Regions from separate parts of the Sodalis sp. RH24 genome, predicted to be linked through region 1. Evidence: predicted binding sites of a transcription regulator. Region 1 holds the regulator's gene; each other region holds the start of a gene.

Region 1 (6,035 bases):
ACTCGATCCTTGCACTTATACTAAATGCGCGCTTAAAAGCTCATTGTCGGCAAGCGGTATCAAAGGCGCCATTCGCGATGTGGACAATATCAGCACGTTGCGAATGAGATGCAAAAACGCCAATCCTTCGATAGTTTTTATTAATCAAAACTCTTATCAGTATCAAGGGGATGGAGAAGGATTAAAATCCATTATTGACGAACGGCCTTTGACGCTTTTTTTTATTTTCATTGGTAATGAGAATATTAAGTTCCATGATTTCGTGCCGATCAGGGACAATGTGATTATTTTATCAAAATTTATAAAGATCAGCACATTGTTAATGATAATCCGTTACTTTATGGACACCAAAGCCTGGCGCAATGACGATTCCGCCATCGGGTTCTCTCCGCTGCGTTTTAGCAAGACCGAAGTAGAAATTTTAACCATGTGGATGTCAGGTTATGACACCATGTATATCTGTACCCAATTGCACATTAAAGAAAAAACGCTTTCTTCTCACAAAATAAATATTAAGCGGAAAACCAAGGCCAGTAATAAACAGGTGATATACCATTTAATTGCTATTGCCAACAGCGTCACAGATAGTATCAATATCCGTTATCCCGTTTGCTGAAAACCAGCGGCTCCGTTCGAACGCCACAGCTAAAGAAACCTGCCCCCGATCCCCGTCCCCTCACCCTTTTGCCGGTGACAATATGGGTTAAAACACGCCAATATTCGGCGTTTTTCCGCCTTCATGATAAGATAGAGGGCGGAAATCAGCAGTGGGGGAAACGCTATGAATACCACCGATCAGTCTCAATTGCTCAGCCAGGCTGAACAATTATGTGAGCAACGCAACGTGCGCCTGACGCCACAGCGACTGGAAGTGTTGCGCCTGATGACACAGCAGGATGGCGCGATCAGTGCTTACGACCTGCTTGATCTGCTGCGGGCGACGGAACCGCAGGCAAAGCCGCCGACAATTTACCGCGCGCTGGATTTCCTTCTGGAACAAGGTTTTATCCATAGAGTGGAATCCACTAACAGCTTTGTTCTTTGCCACCATTTTGAGCAGCCCAGTCACACCTCCGCCTTCTTTATCTGCGATCGCTGCGGCCAGGTGACTGAACAATCAACCGAAGGCATTGAAGATATTTTGCAAAAAATGGCGCAAGCCACGGGTTTCGCCATGCGCCATAATGTCGTCGAGGCACACGGGTTTTGTACCTTATGCGCCGAAGTGCAAGCTTGTGACAATCCCCAGGACTGCGGACACGATCATAGCGTAGCGATAAAGAAACGCTAGCGTCCCATTTTGGCTTTTACAAGAACCCGGGAGCAAATGACGTTTATTATGGCTGAAGTGAGATAACGCGTTTGGTTAATACATTGGAGAGGCCGCAAAACAGAGGAATGCTGATAGGATCATATTAAATAGGTGGTACGTCCTTGTACCTTTGGGTAGGAACACTTAAGGAAGCCATAACCGCACAGTGAATATGCATTAGTCATGCATTAGTCATGATTTCCAAAAATCATTACCAACGATATTTGTTACGTGTTTCCCAGTCCTTTACTTCCGTTTCCGCGGCTTCTTTACCGTAACCGTAACGTTCCTGGATCTTACCGATTAACTGATCGCGTTTACCTTCAACTACCGTCAGATCATCGTCAGTAAGCTTACCCCATTGTTCTTTCATTTTACCTTTGAACTGTTTCCAATTACCGCTGGCTTGATCTTTGTTCATCGGAGTTCTCCTTGGTTATCGGTTTCTCAGTCAACATCTGCCACTCCAGGTTTTGTTAGCGCATAGCGAGGACACGTATTGCGTCCCAAAACCTGCATGTCATAAGTTAACCCTATGTCTAAAGTATAGCAGGGGATTTGGCATAAGGTTTATTCAGCAGATGATTAGACCATATTGGCAGGGTTATAAACGCCGTATGGGCTATAAGGTGAAATAAAACAGTAGGTAGAAGGTATCAGCCCGTACACCGCTAATTGTAACTAAATATAAATACCGCTAGCGGCAGCGGCCGCGCCGCAGCACTTTTATGGCGGCGAACCCGCATTCCGCGTCGCCGGTTATCCGCCATAAAATCCTCGCTGACGCGGGATAAGGGATATTCAGGATGCCATGGAGCACCGTGAGTTAAATCCAGTTGCCGTTGCGGATAACGCCGACCGCTAAACCTTCGATGGACATTTCCTGCTCGCGCAAATCGACAATAATGGGCGAAAACTCGCTGTTTTCCGGTAGCAACTCAACGATGTTACCGTGTCTTTTCAGGCGTTTTACCGTGACCTCGTCATTGATTCGCGCCACCACGACCTGACCGTTATGGGCATCCTGGGTTTTATGCACCGCCAGCAGATCGCCGTCCATGATGCCGATATCCTTCATGGACATGCCGCTGACACGCAGCAGGAAATCCGCGTGGGGCTTAAACAGATCGGGATCGATCTGGTAATGGCTTTCGATATGCTGTTCGGCCAGCAGGGGTTCTCCGGCGGCCACGCGGCCGATCAGCGGCAGGCCGGTTTCTTCTTCTATCAATAACCGGATGCCGCGCGAGGCGCCGGAAACGATTTCAATGGCGCCCTTGCGCGCCAGCGCCTTAAGGTGCTCTTCGGCGGCGTTAGGGGATTTAAATCCCAGACGATGCGCGATCTCCGCCCGGGTCGGCGGCATGCCGGTTTGCGCAAGATGATCGCGGATGAGGTCAAATACCTCTTGTTGTCTGGCGGTTAATGCTTTCATTCCGTCCCCTGTTTGTTTATACAGTCTTTCTGTGAGTATATACAGGTCCGCAGCAATTGAAAACCACAAGCGTTGCAAAATGTGATAAAACCCTGCCGACGACCGGCCGCACCGGCCATTTTAAGGAATATACCGCCATAACAGCGTTATCCACACGAACAGCGCCAAAACAATGGCCAGGGTCACCGCCGCCGAGCCCAGGTCCTTCGCCCGGCCAGAAAGTGGATGCAGCTCCGGCCCGATGCGATCCACCACCGCTTCAATAGCACTATTCACGATCTCAACGATCAGCACCAGCCATACCGAACCGATCAATAAAATCCGCGCCACGGGTTCTGGCTCCAGGTAACAGGCAAGGGCAACCGCCACCACGGCAACCACCACTTCCTGGCGAAAAGCGGCTTCATGCCGCCAGGCGGCGCGATATCCTTTTATGGAATAGCCCATGGCGTTAAAGATGCGCCGAAGTCCGTTGGTTTGGTTTGCCATAATTTTGCGCGCTAAAGAAAAATTGTGCCTATATTACCGTTTCTTCTCGTTCGCATCACCACAGATCTGTCGCGCGGTTTCTGGTATTCTTGTGGCGCAATGCTAACAAGAGGCTTCACGAAGATATGTCAGGCTGGCGTACTATTTATTATACGTTGTTGAATTTACCGCTCAGGCTACTGGTGCGGAGTAAAGCCATTCCCGCCAATCCCCGGCAAGAAGCCGGCTTGGACCCGCTGCGGCCAATGATGTATGTTTTGCCCTATAACTCCAAGACGGACCTGCTCACCCTGCGCGCGCAATGTCTGCAACTGGGGTTGTCCGATCCGCTGATACCGCTGGAGATCGACGGCGTCGTCTTGCCGCGCTACGTCTTTATCCACGATGGCCCCCGTATTTTTCGCTATTTTTCCGAAAAACTGGAATCCGTGAAGCTGTTTCACGATTATCTGGATTTACATCGCAATAATCCGCAGCTTGATGTCCAGATGGTGCCGGTATCCGTTATGTTCGGACGATCGCCCGGCCGTGAAGCGCAGCAGAACCAGCCGGCGCCCCAGTTGCGCCTCCTCAATGGTTTCCAGAAGTTTATCGCCGTCTTGTGGTTGGGGCGCGACAGCTTTGTGCGTTTTTCCCGTCCGCTGTCCATGCGCTATATGGCGACCGAGCATGGCACCGATAAAACCATCGCGCAGAAGCTGGCACGCGTCGCCATGATTCATTTTGCCCGCCAACGCCTGGTGGCTGTGGGGCCGCGGCTGCCTGTCCGTCAGGATTTATTTAATAAGCTGCTGGCGTCCAAGGCGATTGAAAAAGCCGTGGAGGACGAAGCCCGCGCTAAAAAAATCTCGACTGATAAAGCGCAGCAAAACGCCATCGAGCTGATGGAAGAAATTGCGGCGGATTTTTCCTATGAAGCCGTGCGCTTGTCGGATCGGGTATTAAGCTGGACCTGGAACCGGCTATACCAGGGCCTGCACGTGCGCAATGCCGAACGCGTCCGGCAACTGGCCGAGGACGGCCATGAGATTGTCTATGTGCCCTGTCACCGCAGCCATATGGATTATCTGCTGCTGTCCTATGTCCTGTATCATCAGGGGCTGGTGCCGCCGCATATCGCCGCCGGCATTAACCTGAACTTCTGGCCGGCGGGTCCGATTTTTCGTCGGCTGGGCGCGTTTTTTATCCGGCGTACCTTCAAGGGCAATAAACTTTACTCCACCATATTCCGCGAATATCTGGGTGAGTTATTTACCCGGGGTTATTCGGTGGAATATTTTATGGAAGGCGGGCGGTCGCGTACCGGGCGCCTGCTCGATCCCAAGACCGGCACATTGACCATGACCATCCAGGCGATGCTGCGCGGCGGCAACCGGCCTATTACGCTGGTGCCCATCTATGTCGGCTATGAACATGTTATGGAAGTGGCGACCTACGCCAAGGAATTACGGGGCGCCACCAAGGAAAAAGAAGGCTTTGTGCAGATGGTGCGCGGTTTACGTAAGTTACGCAACCTGGGACAGGGTTATGTCAATTTTGGCGAGCCGCTGTCGTTAAGCGCCTATCTTAACCAGCAGGTACCGCACTGGCGTGATTCCATCGACCCCATCGAAGCCCAGCGTCCCGGCTGGCTGGCGCCGGCGGTGGATGACATCGCCGCGAAAATCATGGTGCGCATTAATAACGCCGCGGCGGCAAACGCCATCAACCTGTGTTCCACGGTGTTGCTGGCCTCCCGCCAGCGTTCGTTAACCCGCGAGCAGCTTTTGCAGCAGTTGGCCTGCTATCTGGAACTGATGCGCAATGTGCCCTACGCCGATGACGTCACGGTGCCGGACACCACGGCGCAGGACCTGTTGGAGCATGCCCTGGCGATGAACAAATTCAGCGTCGAGCAGGATACCATTGGCGATATCATCTACCTGTCCCGCGAGCAGGCGGTACTGATGACCTATTACCGCAATAATATCCAGCATCTGTTTATCCTGCCCGCGTTGGTCGCCAGTATCATTATCGGCCATCCCGGCATCGATCGCGCGCAGCTGGCACGCCGTATCGATTTGCTTTACCCACTGATGAAAGCCGAGCTGTTCATGCGCTACGAGACGTCGCAGCTCGGCCCGGTCATCGACGCGCTCATCGGGGAACTGTCGCGCCAGGAGCTGATTGCCGAGCGCGAGGGGCAGTTGTTCTTGAACCCTCCGCAATCATTTACCTTGCAACTGCTGGCGGCGGGCGTGCGCGAGACATTGCAACGGTATGCCATTACCTTTTCATTGCTGCGTTTTAATCCCCGGATCAATCGCAGCACATTGGAGAAGGAAAGCCGGATTATGGCCCAGCGACTTTCGGTGTTGCATGGCATCAACGCGCCGGAGTTTTTTGATAAAGCGGTATTCTCCACCCTGGTGGCGACGCTGCGGGATGAACATTATATTAGCGACACCGGCGATGCCATCGGCGAGAAGGTCAATGAGATGAGCGAAATCCTGAGCGAACTGATGACGCCGGAGGTACAGCTGACCATTAACAGCGCCAGCCTGCTGGCCGCAACGCCGGAAGACGCCTCCCCGTCCACGGTGTAAGAAAGCAACGGGCGTATGCCGACGCATCGCCCGTCTTTACCGCGCTGCTATAAACGGCCCTGGCCGAAAAAACTCAGGGCAATACCGATAAAAATCAGCATGCCCACCAGGTTATTGTTTAAAAAAGCTTTAAAACAGGCATCCCGTTCCCGCCGCGCGATCAGTTTTTGCTGATAGACAAATAACGCCCCCGCCAGCGCCAGGGACGTATAGA
Region 2 (6,035 bases), 1.3 Mb from region 1:
CCGCGAGGATGGTCATGTCGGGATGGGTGGCGCGCACTTCATCGTTGTGCCAGACAAACATATACACCTGCGGCACGATGCCGGAGGCGATGGCATCGCCGGCGGCCGCGGGTGTCGCCTGCAGCCATTTATTGCCGATTTCGCACGTGGGGCGCCGGAACACCTGATCCCGCCCGCACAACGCCGAGGCGAGGATCTGGCTACCGAAACAGATCCCCAGCATGGGGATGCCCAGGCCGGCGGCTTGCGTGATCAGCTGGTGTTCACGGTGGATAAAGGGAATATCTTCATAAGCGCCGTGCGGACTGCCTGAAAGAAAAATGCCGTCATAACCGGTCAGGTCGGCCGGAAACTGGTTCTGATAAGCCCAGTGGCGGTCAACCTCCAGCCCCCATGACTCAAAACGATCGTCCAGGCGGGCGATCGTCTGTTGCGATTGACCGTTGTGAAGATACAGCAGACGCTTGCGACCCATTGGGCCCTCCTGATATTCGTTAACGGACCGCTGTCGGCGGCCGGTAGTTAGCGCGAACCGCCGCCGGTGACCGACTGGAATATGGCGTTGCGCGCGCCCTCGATATGCCGCACCATCGCCTGCGCCGCCCGCTCGCCGTCGCCCGCCTCAATGGCGTCGACGATCGCCAGGTGCTCGTTGCGCCCCGGTTCAAAACGCGAGGGCACGGTCTCTTTGCCAAACATCCGGGTGCGGGTGCGCAGCTCGCCTATCAGGCGCAGCAAGAGCTTATTGCCGCTGGTCTCGGCGATACTGAGATGCAGGAAGTCGTCGACTTCCCAATGATGGCCGGCCGTAACCTGATCGGGACCGGCCATCGCCATCAGCCGCTGGCGGATGGCGCCCAGCTTCGCCGCCGACATCTTGCCGGCGGCGCTGCGGGCGGCGTCGGCTTCCAGCAGCATGCGCACCGACATGATTTCTAAAATTTCGCTTAATTCCACGCCGTTAACCAGCAGCGTCCGCCCCGATCGGCGCAGATAATGGCTGCCTTCCAACCGGCCGAGCGCCTCGCGCACGGGCGTACGCGACAGGCCCAGCTGTTCCGCCAGCCGGCGTTCGTTTACCACGTCGCCATTGGCCAGGGCGCCGGCCTGGATCATGCGCAGCACGGCGTCAAAGGCATTTTGCGTTAACGATTGATCGTGCGGTGGGGTTAATTCCGTTGCTTTCATTATTGCCTCCGTACTGCATGATTTTTACCCTGCCCTCTTTTTGTATTCTATTTGTATACCATTTGTCTACCGCAACATCCGCCGCTTAAATGCCCTGAACGTCTGATAACAGGCGGCGAATTGCAGTAAAATAAGCAAATCTTATTTCTTGACCGACTGCGGACGCGTCCGGCGCCGGGCGAACGTATACCGCCAAGGCCCGTAGCAGGCATTGCGCGGGCTGAGCAGGGGCAGAAGAAAGAGCGGCGGGGCGGCAAGCGAAATAGTAATGCAGTCATTTTTGATCTGGCTGGCGCGCAGAGATAGGTTATCCGTATGGCGGTGTTTTTCCCGCGCCCGCGCCCTGGGGCAACATAAGGTTGCCGCATGAAACCAATAACATATCCTAACTAATAATTAGCTATATAAATTATATACATGAGCGAGATAACGCCCATGCACTGCCGGTTAAATTTTTTGATCCTTATTTATCAGCCAGCTAATCGCTTTTTAGGCCGCTGTCCCGCTTCGGCGTCTTTTCAAACCGCCTGATTTATTTATACTGGACACATAAACAGTATTAATGGATTTATCAGCATGAAGATTATCACGACATTTTTTGCGCCCGCCGACCTGTTGCCGGTGCTGTCCCTGCCGCTGTTCGCCGACCGGTGCCGGGCGGGTTTTCCCTCGCCGGCCCAGGATTATGTCGAAAAGACCCTCGACCTGAACGAATACTGTATCCGCCATCCCAGCGCCACCTATTTTGTCCGCGCCAGCGGCGATTCCATGACCGACGCGGGTATCGGCGACGGCGATCTGCTGGTGGTGGACCGGGCGGAAAAAGCCGGCCACGGCGATATCGTCATTGCCGCCGTCGACGGCGAATTTACCGTCAAACGGCTCTGCCTGCGGCCGCGCCTGGCGCTGCAGCCGATGAATCCGGCGTTCCCCGAACTGTTTCCCGACCCCGACACGCTGGAAATCTTCGGCGTGGTGCTGTTCGCCGTTCACGACACCCGCAATTGATCATGTTTGCCCTGGCCGACGTCAACAGCTTCTACGCCTCATGCGAAGGCCTGTTCCGTCCGGATCTGCGCGGCGTGCCGATCGTGGTGCTGAGCAATAACGACGGCTGCGTGATTGCCCGATCGGCGGAGGCGAAAAAACTCGGGGTGAAAATGGGCCTGCCCTATTTTCAACTGGAAGCGTTATTGCGCCGGCAGCGCATCGCCGTGTTTTCCTCGAACTACGCCCTGTACGCCGATATGTCGGCGCGGGTGATGGCGACGCTTGAAGCCCTGGCGCCCCGTACCGAGGTGTACTCCATCGACGAAGCCTGGATGGATGTCGCCGGCATAAATGCCAGCGTGCCCTACGATCGGTTCGGCCGGCAGGTGCGCGCGGCGGTACGGGAGGTGACCGGATTGACGGTGGGGGTAGGCATTGCCCGCACCAAAACCCTGGCCAAACTGTGCAATCATGCGGCCAAGCGGTGGCCGGCCACCGGCGGCGTGGTGGCGCTTGACGATCCGATCCGGCTGCGCAGGCTGATGGCGTTGACGCCGGTTGAGGATGTGTGGGGCGTTGGGCGGCGTATCGGCAAAAAACTCACCGCCATGGGCATGCAGACCACGCTGCAGCTGGCCGACGCCAATATCCATTTTATCCGCAAAACCTTCGGCGTGGTGCTTGAGCGCACGGTACGGGAGCTGCGCGGCGAATCCTGCCTCAGTCTGGAACAGCAGCCGCCGGCCAAGCAGCAGATCGTCTGCAGCCGCTCGTTTGGCGGCCGGGTCACCGATCTTGCCGCCATGCGCCAGGCGGTCTGCCGCTACGCCGGGCGCGCGGCGGAAAAACTGCGCCAGGAAAAACAGTATTGCCGCCAGATAGCGGTATTTATCCGCTCATCCCCCTACGCCATCAATGAGCCTTATTATGCCAACGGCGCCAGCGAAACGCTGCTCACCGCCACCCAGGATACCCGGGATATTATGGCGGCCGCCGTGCGCGGCCTGGAGCGCATCTGGCGCGACGGCCCCCGTTACGCCAAGGCGGGGGTAATGCTGAATGATTTTTCTCCCACCCGCCAGGCCCAGTTCCAGCTGTTTGACGACCATCCTCCCCGTCCGTCCAGCCGTGAGCTGATGGCGGTGCTCGACCGCATCAACCAGACCGGTATCGGCCATATCGGGTTTGCGGGCCAGGGCATCGCCCCCGCCTGGGCGATGAAGCGCGAGATGCTATCGCCGGCTTATACCACGCGCTGGGGGCAATTGCCCGTCGCCAGGATAATCTGAAGACGCGGGGTTAAAAAAGCCGCGCGGGCAAGGCCGGCACAGCCGGCAACGCGCTTTATTGACGGTAATATATTGCCACCCATCCGGATTGACGGTACAAATAAAGCCGCTATGGCAAGCGCGGGGGCCGTATCAGCTCCCGGCAACACAATTTACCTATTAAAATAAGATAATAAGGACACACCTCACATGTTAGCCAAGATTACCCGCCTGTTCCCGCTGTGGGCTGTTTTGCTGTCCATCGCCGCCTACTATTCCCCGACCACCTTTACCCGCATCGGGCCCTATGTGAGCATCCTGCTGATGCTGATTATGTTCGCCATGGGCGTCACGCTCCGGGTGGCTGATTTTAAACGCGTCCTCTCCCGCCCGGCGCCGGTTATCGCCGCCACCTTCCTGCACTACCTGGTGATGCCGCTGGCCGCCTGGATACTGGCCAAGCTGTTCCAGATGCCGCCCGATCTGTCGGCGGGCATGATCCTGGTGGGCAGCGTCGCCAGCGGCACGGCCTCCAATGTGATGATTTACCTGGCGAAAGGCGATGTGGCGCTGTCGGTGACCATTTCCGCCGTGTCCACCCTGGTGGGGGTTTTCGCCACGCCGCTGCTGACCCGGCTGTATGTGGATGCGCAGATCAAGGTCGATGTGGCGGGCATGCTGCTGAGCATTTTGCAGATTGTGGTTATCCCGATCTTTGCCGGCCTGGTTATCCATCATTTGTTTACCCGCGCCGTTAAGCGCGTGGAGCCTTGGCTGCCGGCGTTCTCAATGATCTGCATCCTGGCGATTATCAGCGCGGTGGTGGGCGGCAGCCAGGGATTTATCGGCTCGGTGGGGCTGGTGGTGATCGCGGCGGTGATCCTGCATAACGGCATCGGCCTGCTGAGCGGCTACTGGGGCGGAAAACTGTTCGGCTTTGACGAAACCACCTGCCGCACGCTGGCCATGGAGGTCGGCATGCAAAACTCCGGTCTGGCGGCCACCCTGGGCAAGATTTATTTCTCCCCCCTGGCCGCGCTGCCCGGCGCGCTGTTCTCGGTATGGCACAACCTGTCCGGTTCGGTGCTGGCCGGCTACTGGTCCGGCCGTCCGATCAAGAACGGGAAGCCAAAATAACGGCGCTACGCTATCAATGACGCCATGCCGTCCGGCGCAGAGGTTGCGCCGGCGGTTAACGTATCAGAAAGCTTAACGGAATACGTCCGCGCGGCTCGCCCATTTGATAAATAAAACCGCGGTGATTCCACCGTCGCCTATCGCCGGATTTACGCGTTGATGTGGTCATGGCCGCCTCTGGCGCCGTTGACGGCGGCGCCTGTCGTTTTCCCCATTTTCTCATCCGCCCGCTATGCTTAAGCCAAGTTAATCGATAAAGCCATCCGGTGACCGGCTGATAATGAGCGGCGCGTTACAGTTGTTTACTAAAATAGATAGCCGGTTAAACACAATTTGGGTGTTAAATCTCACCGCCTCTCAGCTCGCCGCTCTATTTGCCATACAGGATTACTGAAGATGACGCTTAGATTGAATGCCTTTAGTTCAATTAAACCCAATGTAAAATGGGCAACGGTGTTCTGGTTATTAAACGCTGTGTTACTGACGGCGGTAAGTTTCCGCTATTGGCAATGGATTACCATTCCGGCGGGGGATTACCGTTCGGTTATCTATTTGCTTACCGCCCAATACGCCCTGTTCGGCACCATTTGCCTGCTGGGCCTGGCGCTGAATTGCCTGTTGTGCCTGTTGCCCGGCCGGTTGTTCCGGGGCATCGGCATCCTGCTGGGGTTCTGCGCCGTTGCGGTGCTGGTTGTCGATACCCTGGTGTTCGCCCAATACCGCTTTCACCTTAACGGCGTCGTGCTCGAAATGCTGTTCGAGGGGCGCGACGTGGTCGACCTCTCCTGGTACACCTGGCTGGTGGGCGCGGGCATGGGGCTGGCGCTGCTGGCGCTGCAACTGCTGTTTAACCGCCTGGCGCGCGCCGTACGCCGTCTAAGCACGCTCAGGACGCCCGGCTACAGCCTGATGGCGCTCAGTATCCTGGTCAGCCAGGGTATGCACGCCTGGGATGACGCCAACTATAGAACCCAGATTCCAAGCTATACCCACGATTTCCCGCTTTATTATCCGCTGACGGCCAAGTCCAGGCTGGTCGCCTGGGGACTGGTGGATCCCTCCCTGGCATTGAATAAAGAGAACAATCTACAGGCCGCGCCGGAAGGGACATTGCATTACCCCCTGCACCCTATCGCCTATGCCAAGCCGGCCCAGCAGCCCAATGTGCTGTTTATCCTGATCGACGCCTGGCGCTACGACGACGCCAATGACCGGGTGACCCCCAACGTCAGCCGGTTCGCGCAGCAGGCGCTGCGTTTCCATCAGCATCGCAGCGGCGGCAACTCTACCGAGCCGGGCATATTCAGTTTGTTCTACAGCCTGCCGGATACCTACTGGCTGGCGGTGCGTAACAGCGGCCAGCGCCCGGTGCTGATGCAAACCCTGGCCGACGAGGGATATCAATTTTCCATTCACGGGTCGGCGGATCTCAACCATCCGCCGTTTGACCGC
Region 3 (6,035 bases), 1.4 Mb from region 1:
TTAGGTTTGCCCTGGGTCAAAATCATCCGGCCGTCCTTGGTCGCCATCACATAATCACTGGCGCAGCCCGATAGCATGACGGTGAATAACACCGCCGATACGATTGCCACTTTTTTATTCATGTTATGTCCATGTTAAGCATTGGATCAATTACGACGGGCGTGGCTGACTTTCTTATTCCTGAGAAGGTTCAGCGCCTCGACGCCCATAGAGAAAAACATCGCAAAATAAATGTAGCCTTTAGGTACATGAATATCAACGCTTTCGAGGATCAGGGTAAAGCCGATTAAAATCAGGAACGCCAGCGCCAGCATCTTGACCGAGGGATGGCGGGCGACGAACTCTCCTATCGGCCGCGCGGCGAACATCATCACGCCCACCGCGATCACCACCGCCGCCATCATGATAAACAGGTGATTGGACAGGCCGACGGCGGTGATCACCGAATCCAGGCTGAAGATAATATCCAGCAGCATGATTTGCGTGATGGCGCCGAGAAACGAACTGACATTGGTGCTTTGATCGGCTTCGCCCCCTTCCAGCGCCTGGTGGATCTCCCGGCAGGATTTCCAGATAAGGAACAATCCTCCCAGCAGCAATATCAGGTCGCGAATCGATACCTCGGTCGCGAAAACGGTAAACAACGGGTAAGTAAGGCGAATCACCCACGAAATGGACGCCAGCAGGCAAAGCCGCATGACCATGGCGCCGAACAGGCCCAGACGGCGGGCTTTGGCTTGCTGTCTCGCGGGCAGCTTGGCGACGACCAGGGAGAGAAAAATGATATTATCAATACCAAGGACGATTTCCAGAACAGTCAGTGTTCCCAGCGCCAGCCACGCATCGGGATCCACGATCCAATCAAACATTGTGATCCATTACCTAAATGTAAACGAAGCTTAAACGAATATTATAAACAGGTCCAAAGGGCAGCAGGCAAGGTAAAATGCATTTACATCAGGAAATGCCGTGCCAGCATTGGCCCGGTGAAGGTCTTTTTCAGGTAAAACCCGCGCGGTAACGTCATGATCGGCTGGCCGAATTCGCCGATGGCCCTGGTCAGCGCCCGGCTATTGGCGGCCTTGGGCCTCAACTGCAGCACCTCGCCGTGGCGCGCGGTGATATGTTCCACGCGCCCGAGTACGATTAAATCCATTAATTCCTCCCAGTCGTTTTGCAACAGCGATTCTTCCTCGGCGCTGGGACTCCACAGCAGCGGCGTGCCGATACGGCGCCGGGTGAGCGGGATCGCGCGTTCGCCTTCCACCGGTATCCACAGTACCCTGGCCAGCTTATACCTGACATGGCTGGACGCCCAGGTGACGCCGCTGTTGCCGGTCAGCGGCGCGACACAGACAAAGGTGGTTTCCAGGGGGCGGCCGCGGCTGTCGACCGGTATGGTTTTCAGTTCCACCCCGATGGCGGCAAAATCCTGCTCGGGTTTACTGCCCGCGCTGGCGCCCAGGTAACGTTCCAGCAAGACGCCGATCCAGCCTTTATCACGTTTCAGGTTGGCCGGCAGCACCAGGCCCGCGTGCGCCGCCAGTTCACCCAGATTATAGCCCGCCAGGGCGCTGGCGCGCGCCAATAGCTCTATTTCGTCCCCCGGCGGGAGGATCGGTGTGGCGATGAGGGGAAGGGTCATAAACAGTTATCCGCGTGCTGTATAAAAACTAATCGGCCGCCGGGGCCGTCCGACCCAGGATCGGCATTTAATCATCAGCCATAAATAATAGCATGATTTCACACTCTTTTTTAAGCGCCGATCGCGTTTTGCCGCCGGCGCGCCCGAGGTTGTACACCTGAAGCGGGCGACAATGAACAGGATCTTACACCATGTTATCCACAGAAGTATGGGATAAACCTGATAAACTGGCACTACTGTCACTATTTACAGCCTTGACGCCCCTGTTTTTTACAGGTTTGTACATATATCGCCGCGCTTTACAGCATAATTTGTGGATAAAATCATCATCGTCTGTTTTTTAACCTCATCGCGCGCAACCGGTGGACAGGCGGATCCCGCACGATCGTTCCCACTGCGGGATCCGGCAACAGGCGATTGAAAATCATTGTGTTTTCCCGCGGCGCGTTTTGCAAAGCCGGCGCGCGGCGAAAAGTTTTCCCTCTTTAACCCAGTGTTCTGCACATACCTATCCACAGAAAAAGTGAATAAAAGCACCGGCAGTTATCCCCGGCTGTTGATAACCATGCCGCATCCGGACGCCATTCGACGTCCAGGAAGTCGGACATTCCTTAAAAGCAGTGGTTTACCGTATTGAGCGAGTGTGAAACAATCAGGCTATCTTGCATTTTATGTAATCGAGGTAGTCCGGTGATCGATGATGATGGCTACCGCCCGAATGTTGGTATTGTGATCTGTAATCGTGATGGGCAGGTGGTATGGGCCAGGAGATATGGGCAGCACTCATGGCAGTTTCCCCAGGGCGGCATTAATCCCGGCGAAACCGCGGAACAGGCCATGTACCGTGAACTGTACGAAGAGGTCGGGCTGAGCCGTAAGGATGTGCGCATACTGGCCTCCACCCGTAACTGGTTGCGTTACAAGCTGCCGAAGCGTCTGGTACGCTGGGACACCAAGCCGGTTTGTATCGGCCAGAAGCAAAAATGGTTCCTGCTGCAGCTCATGTGCCCGGACGCCGATATCAATATGCAGCGCGGGGGCACCCCTGAGTTCGACGGCTGGCGCTGGGTCAGTTTCTGGTACCCGGTGCGCCAGGTGGTTTCTTTTAAGCGGGACGTTTACCGCCGGGTAATGAAAGAGTTTTCTACTATTGTCATGCCGTTGCAGGAAAGCGCTGTGCAACGGACTCTCCCAGGCTACAGACGGAAGAGGGGTTAAGCCACGCAGAATATGCTCACGCGCTTGCGGGAAATCGTTGAAAAGGTCGCTGCCGCGCCGCGCCTGTCGGATACGCTGGAAATTCTGGTCAATGAGACCTGTCTGGCGATGGATACCGAAGTCTGTTCGGTTTATCTGGCCGATAACGATCGCCGCTGCTACTACCTGATGGCCACGCGTGGTTTGCAAAAACCGCGCGGGCGCACCATCACGCTGGCTTTCGACCAGGGGATCGTCGGGCTGGTGGGCCGCCTGGCGGAGCCCATCAACCTGGCCGATGCCCATAACCATCCCAGCTTCCAGTACATTCCGGCGGTAAAAGAAGAGCGTTTCCGCTCCTTCCTCGGCGTGCCGATTATCCACCGCCGCCAGCTGCTGGGCGTATTGGTGGTGCAGCAGCGCGAACATCGGCAGTTCGACGAAAGCGAAGAATCCTTTATGGTGACGCTGGCCACGCAAATGGCCGGTATTTTGTCGCAATCCCAGCTCAACGCGCTGTTCGGCCAATACCGCCAGACGCGCATCCGCGCGCTGGCCGCCGCCCCCGGCGTGGCGATAGCCCAGGGGTGGGTGGACAACAGCCAGCCTTCGCTCGATCAGGTTTTTCAAGCTTCGTCGCTGGACAGCGCGCGCGAGCGCGAGCGCCTGACGCTCGCCCTCGGCGAAGCGGCGGCGGAGTTCCGCCGTTTTAGCAAGCGTTTCACCGCCAATGCGCAAAAAGACAGCGCGGCGATTTTCGATCTTTACTCCCATTTGCTTAACGACGCGCGCTTAAAGCGTGAGCTGTTTGCGCGAATCGATGCCGGCGCCATGGCCGAATGGGCGGTAAAACAAGTTATCGAGCTGTTCGCCGAGCAGTTCGCGCAGTTGAATGACAGCTATATGCGCGAGCGCGCCGGCGATTTACGCGCCCTCGGGCAACGCCTGCTGTTTCATCTGGGCGATAACATCCAGGGCGAGACGCCCTGGCCGTCGCGTTTTATCCTGGTGGCCGATGAGCTGAGCGCCACACTGCTGGCCGAGATGCCGCAGGACAAAATGGTGGGCGTGGTGGTCAGGGACGGCGCCGCCAATTCCCATGCCGCCATCCTGGTGCGGGCCATGGGCATCCCAACCGTTATGGGCGCCGATATCCAGCCGGCGCTGCTAAACCAGCGGCTGTTGGTGGTGGACGGTTATCGCGGCGAGCTGCTGGTGGATCCCGAACCGGTGCTGGTGCAAGAGTACCAGCGTTTAATCAGCGAGGAAAAACAGCTCAGCCGCCTGGCGGAAGACGATGTGGAACAGCCGGCGACCATGAAAAGCGGCGAGCGCATCCAGGTGATGCTTAACGCCGGCCTGAGCGCCGGACATGAACAGCGTCTGGGCAATCGCGTGGACGGCGTCGGCCTCTACCGCACCGAAATTCCGTTTATGCTGCAAAGCGGATTTCCGTCCGAGGATGAACAGGTCGCGCAATACCAGGGCATGTTGCAGCTGTTCCCGGCCAAGCCGGTGACGCTGCGCACGCTGGATGTCGGCTCGGATAAGCAACTGCCCTATATGGCGCCGCTTAATGAGGAAAACCCCTGCCTGGGCTGGCGCGGTATCCGCATCACGCTCGATCAACCGGAAATTTTCCTCATCCAGGTGCGCGCCATGCTGCGGGCCAACGCGGCTACCGGTAATCTCAGTATCCTGCTGCCGATGATCACAAGCGTCGACGAAATCGACGAGGCGCGGCGCCTCATCGACCGCGCCGGGCGCGAGGTGGAGGACATGCTGGGGTACGCGCTGCCGCCGCTGCGCATCGGGGTGATGATTGAAGTGCCCGCCATGGTGTTTATGCTGCCGCTGTTGATCAACCGGGTGGATTTTGTCTCGGTGGGCAGTAATGACCTGACCCAGTACCTGCTGGCGGTGGATCGCAACAATACCCGGGTGGCGGCCATGTACGACAGCCTGCATCCGGCCATGCTGCAGGTATTGGTGAAAATCGTCGCCGAGTGCCGCCTGCTGGGGCTCGATTGCAGCCTGTGCGGCGAAATGGCCGGCGACCCCATGGGCGCGCTGCTGCTGGCCGGCATGGGTTATCGCACCCTCAGCATGAATGGACGCAGCGTCGCCCGCATCAAATACCTGCTGCGTAATGTGGAGCTCGGCGACGCCGTTACCCTGGTGGAACGGGTGCTCACCGCGCAAAATGCCATCGATGTGCGTCATCAGGTGGCGGCGTTTCTGGAGCGCCGCGGGCTGGGCGGTCTTATCCGCGGCGGCAGGTAGGACGGCCGGCGGCGCAACCCGATATTAAAAACGCGTAAATTTTCCGTCGCCCCGCCGCGAACATTAGGCCGCTATGCTATGATATGCCGCCATCGGACGAACCAGGCGCACGGCGACGCAACGCTTTTTCGTGACCGAACGGCCTGCCGCCCCGTCGCACCGACGCGGTGAAAATGACTTAAATCGTGGTGATGAATGACAATGAATTATCTGGCCTTCCCGCAGTTTGACCCGGTGATTTTTTCCGTGGGACCGGTGTCGCTCCATTGGTACGGCCTGATGTACCTGGTCGGTTTCGTCTTTGCCATGTGGCTGGCGGTGCGCCGCGCCAACCGGCCCGGCAGCGGCTGGACCAAGGATGAAGTGGAGAATCTGCTGTATGCCGGGTTCCTGGGCGTGTTCCTGGGCGGACGCATCGGCTATGTGCTGTTCTATAACCTGCCGCAGTTCCTCGAGAATCCGCTTTATCTGTTTAAGGTATGGGACGGCGGCATGTCGTTCCATGGCGGCCTGATGGGCGTTATTATCGTGATGCTGTGGTTTGCCCACCGCACCAAACGCCATTTCTTCCAGGTGGCGGATTTTATCGCCCCGATGATCCCCTTCGGCCTGGGCGCCGGCCGGCTGGGCAATTTTATCAACGGCGAACTTTGGGGGCGCGTAACGACGGATACCCCGTGGGCGATGCTGTTTCCCAGCTCGCGCGCCGAGGATCTGGCCCTGCTGCCTTCGCATCCGCAATGGCAGGCGCTGTTTAACCAGTATGGCGTATTGCCCCGCCATCCCTCGCAAATTTATGAGCTGCTGCTTGAAGGCGTGGTGCTGTTTATCATCCTGAATGTGTTTATCCGCAAGCCGCGCCCGCTGGGCAGCGTCTCCGGCCTGTTTCTGATGGGGTACGGCGCGTTTC

Evidence for each region. Region 1 encodes LexA, which represses DNA repair genes until DNA is damaged. Its sites were predicted from a motif close to TNCTGTATGTACATACAGNA; they were not measured.
Region 2: the regulator LexA is predicted to act here: its motif matches at 1,728-1,747, upstream of umuD (translesion error-prone DNA polymerase V autoproteolytic subunit).
Region 3: the regulator LexA is predicted to act here: its motif matches at 1,880-1,899, upstream of mutH (DNA mismatch repair endonuclease MutH).

Annotation. Positions count from the first base shown of each region.
Region 1 is NZ_CP178729.1:3,256,091-3,262,125, forward strand. Features, by position in the region: gene rcsA (transcriptional regulator RcsA) at 1-616, shown strand, start outside; gene zur (zinc uptake transcriptional repressor Zur) at 782-1,291, shown strand; gene ACL2XG_RS14810 (CsbD family protein) at 1,524-1,733, opposite strand; gene lexA (transcriptional repressor LexA) at 2,139-2,747, opposite strand; gene ACL2XG_RS14820 (diacylglycerol kinase) at 2,868-3,236, opposite strand; gene plsB (glycerol-3-phosphate 1-O-acyltransferase PlsB) at 3,362-5,821, shown strand; gene ubiA (4-hydroxybenzoate octaprenyltransferase) at 5,869-6,035, opposite strand, start outside.
Region 2 is NZ_CP178729.1:4,574,444-4,580,478, reverse strand. Features, by position in the region: gene ACL2XG_RS20805 (type 1 glutamine amidotransferase) at 1-475, opposite strand, end outside; gene ACL2XG_RS20800 (GntR family transcriptional regulator) at 523-1,188, opposite strand; gene umuD (translesion error-prone DNA polymerase V autoproteolytic subunit) at 1,765-2,196, shown strand; gene umuC (translesion error-prone DNA polymerase V subunit UmuC) at 2,199-3,467, shown strand; gene panS (ketopantoate/pantoate/pantothenate transporter PanS) at 3,657-4,583, shown strand; gene ACL2XG_RS20780 (DUF3413 domain-containing protein) at 4,980-6,035, shown strand, end outside.
Region 3 is NZ_CP178729.1:4,609,352-4,615,386, forward strand. Features, by position in the region: gene ACL2XG_RS20930 (YgdI/YgdR family lipoprotein) at 1-122, opposite strand, end outside; gene ACL2XG_RS20935 (TerC family protein) at 147-869, opposite strand; gene mutH (DNA mismatch repair endonuclease MutH) at 953-1,645, opposite strand; gene rppH (RNA pyrophosphohydrolase) at 2,336-2,863, shown strand; gene ptsP (phosphoenolpyruvate--protein phosphotransferase) at 2,876-5,125, shown strand; gene lgt (prolipoprotein diacylglyceryl transferase) at 5,321-6,035, shown strand, end outside.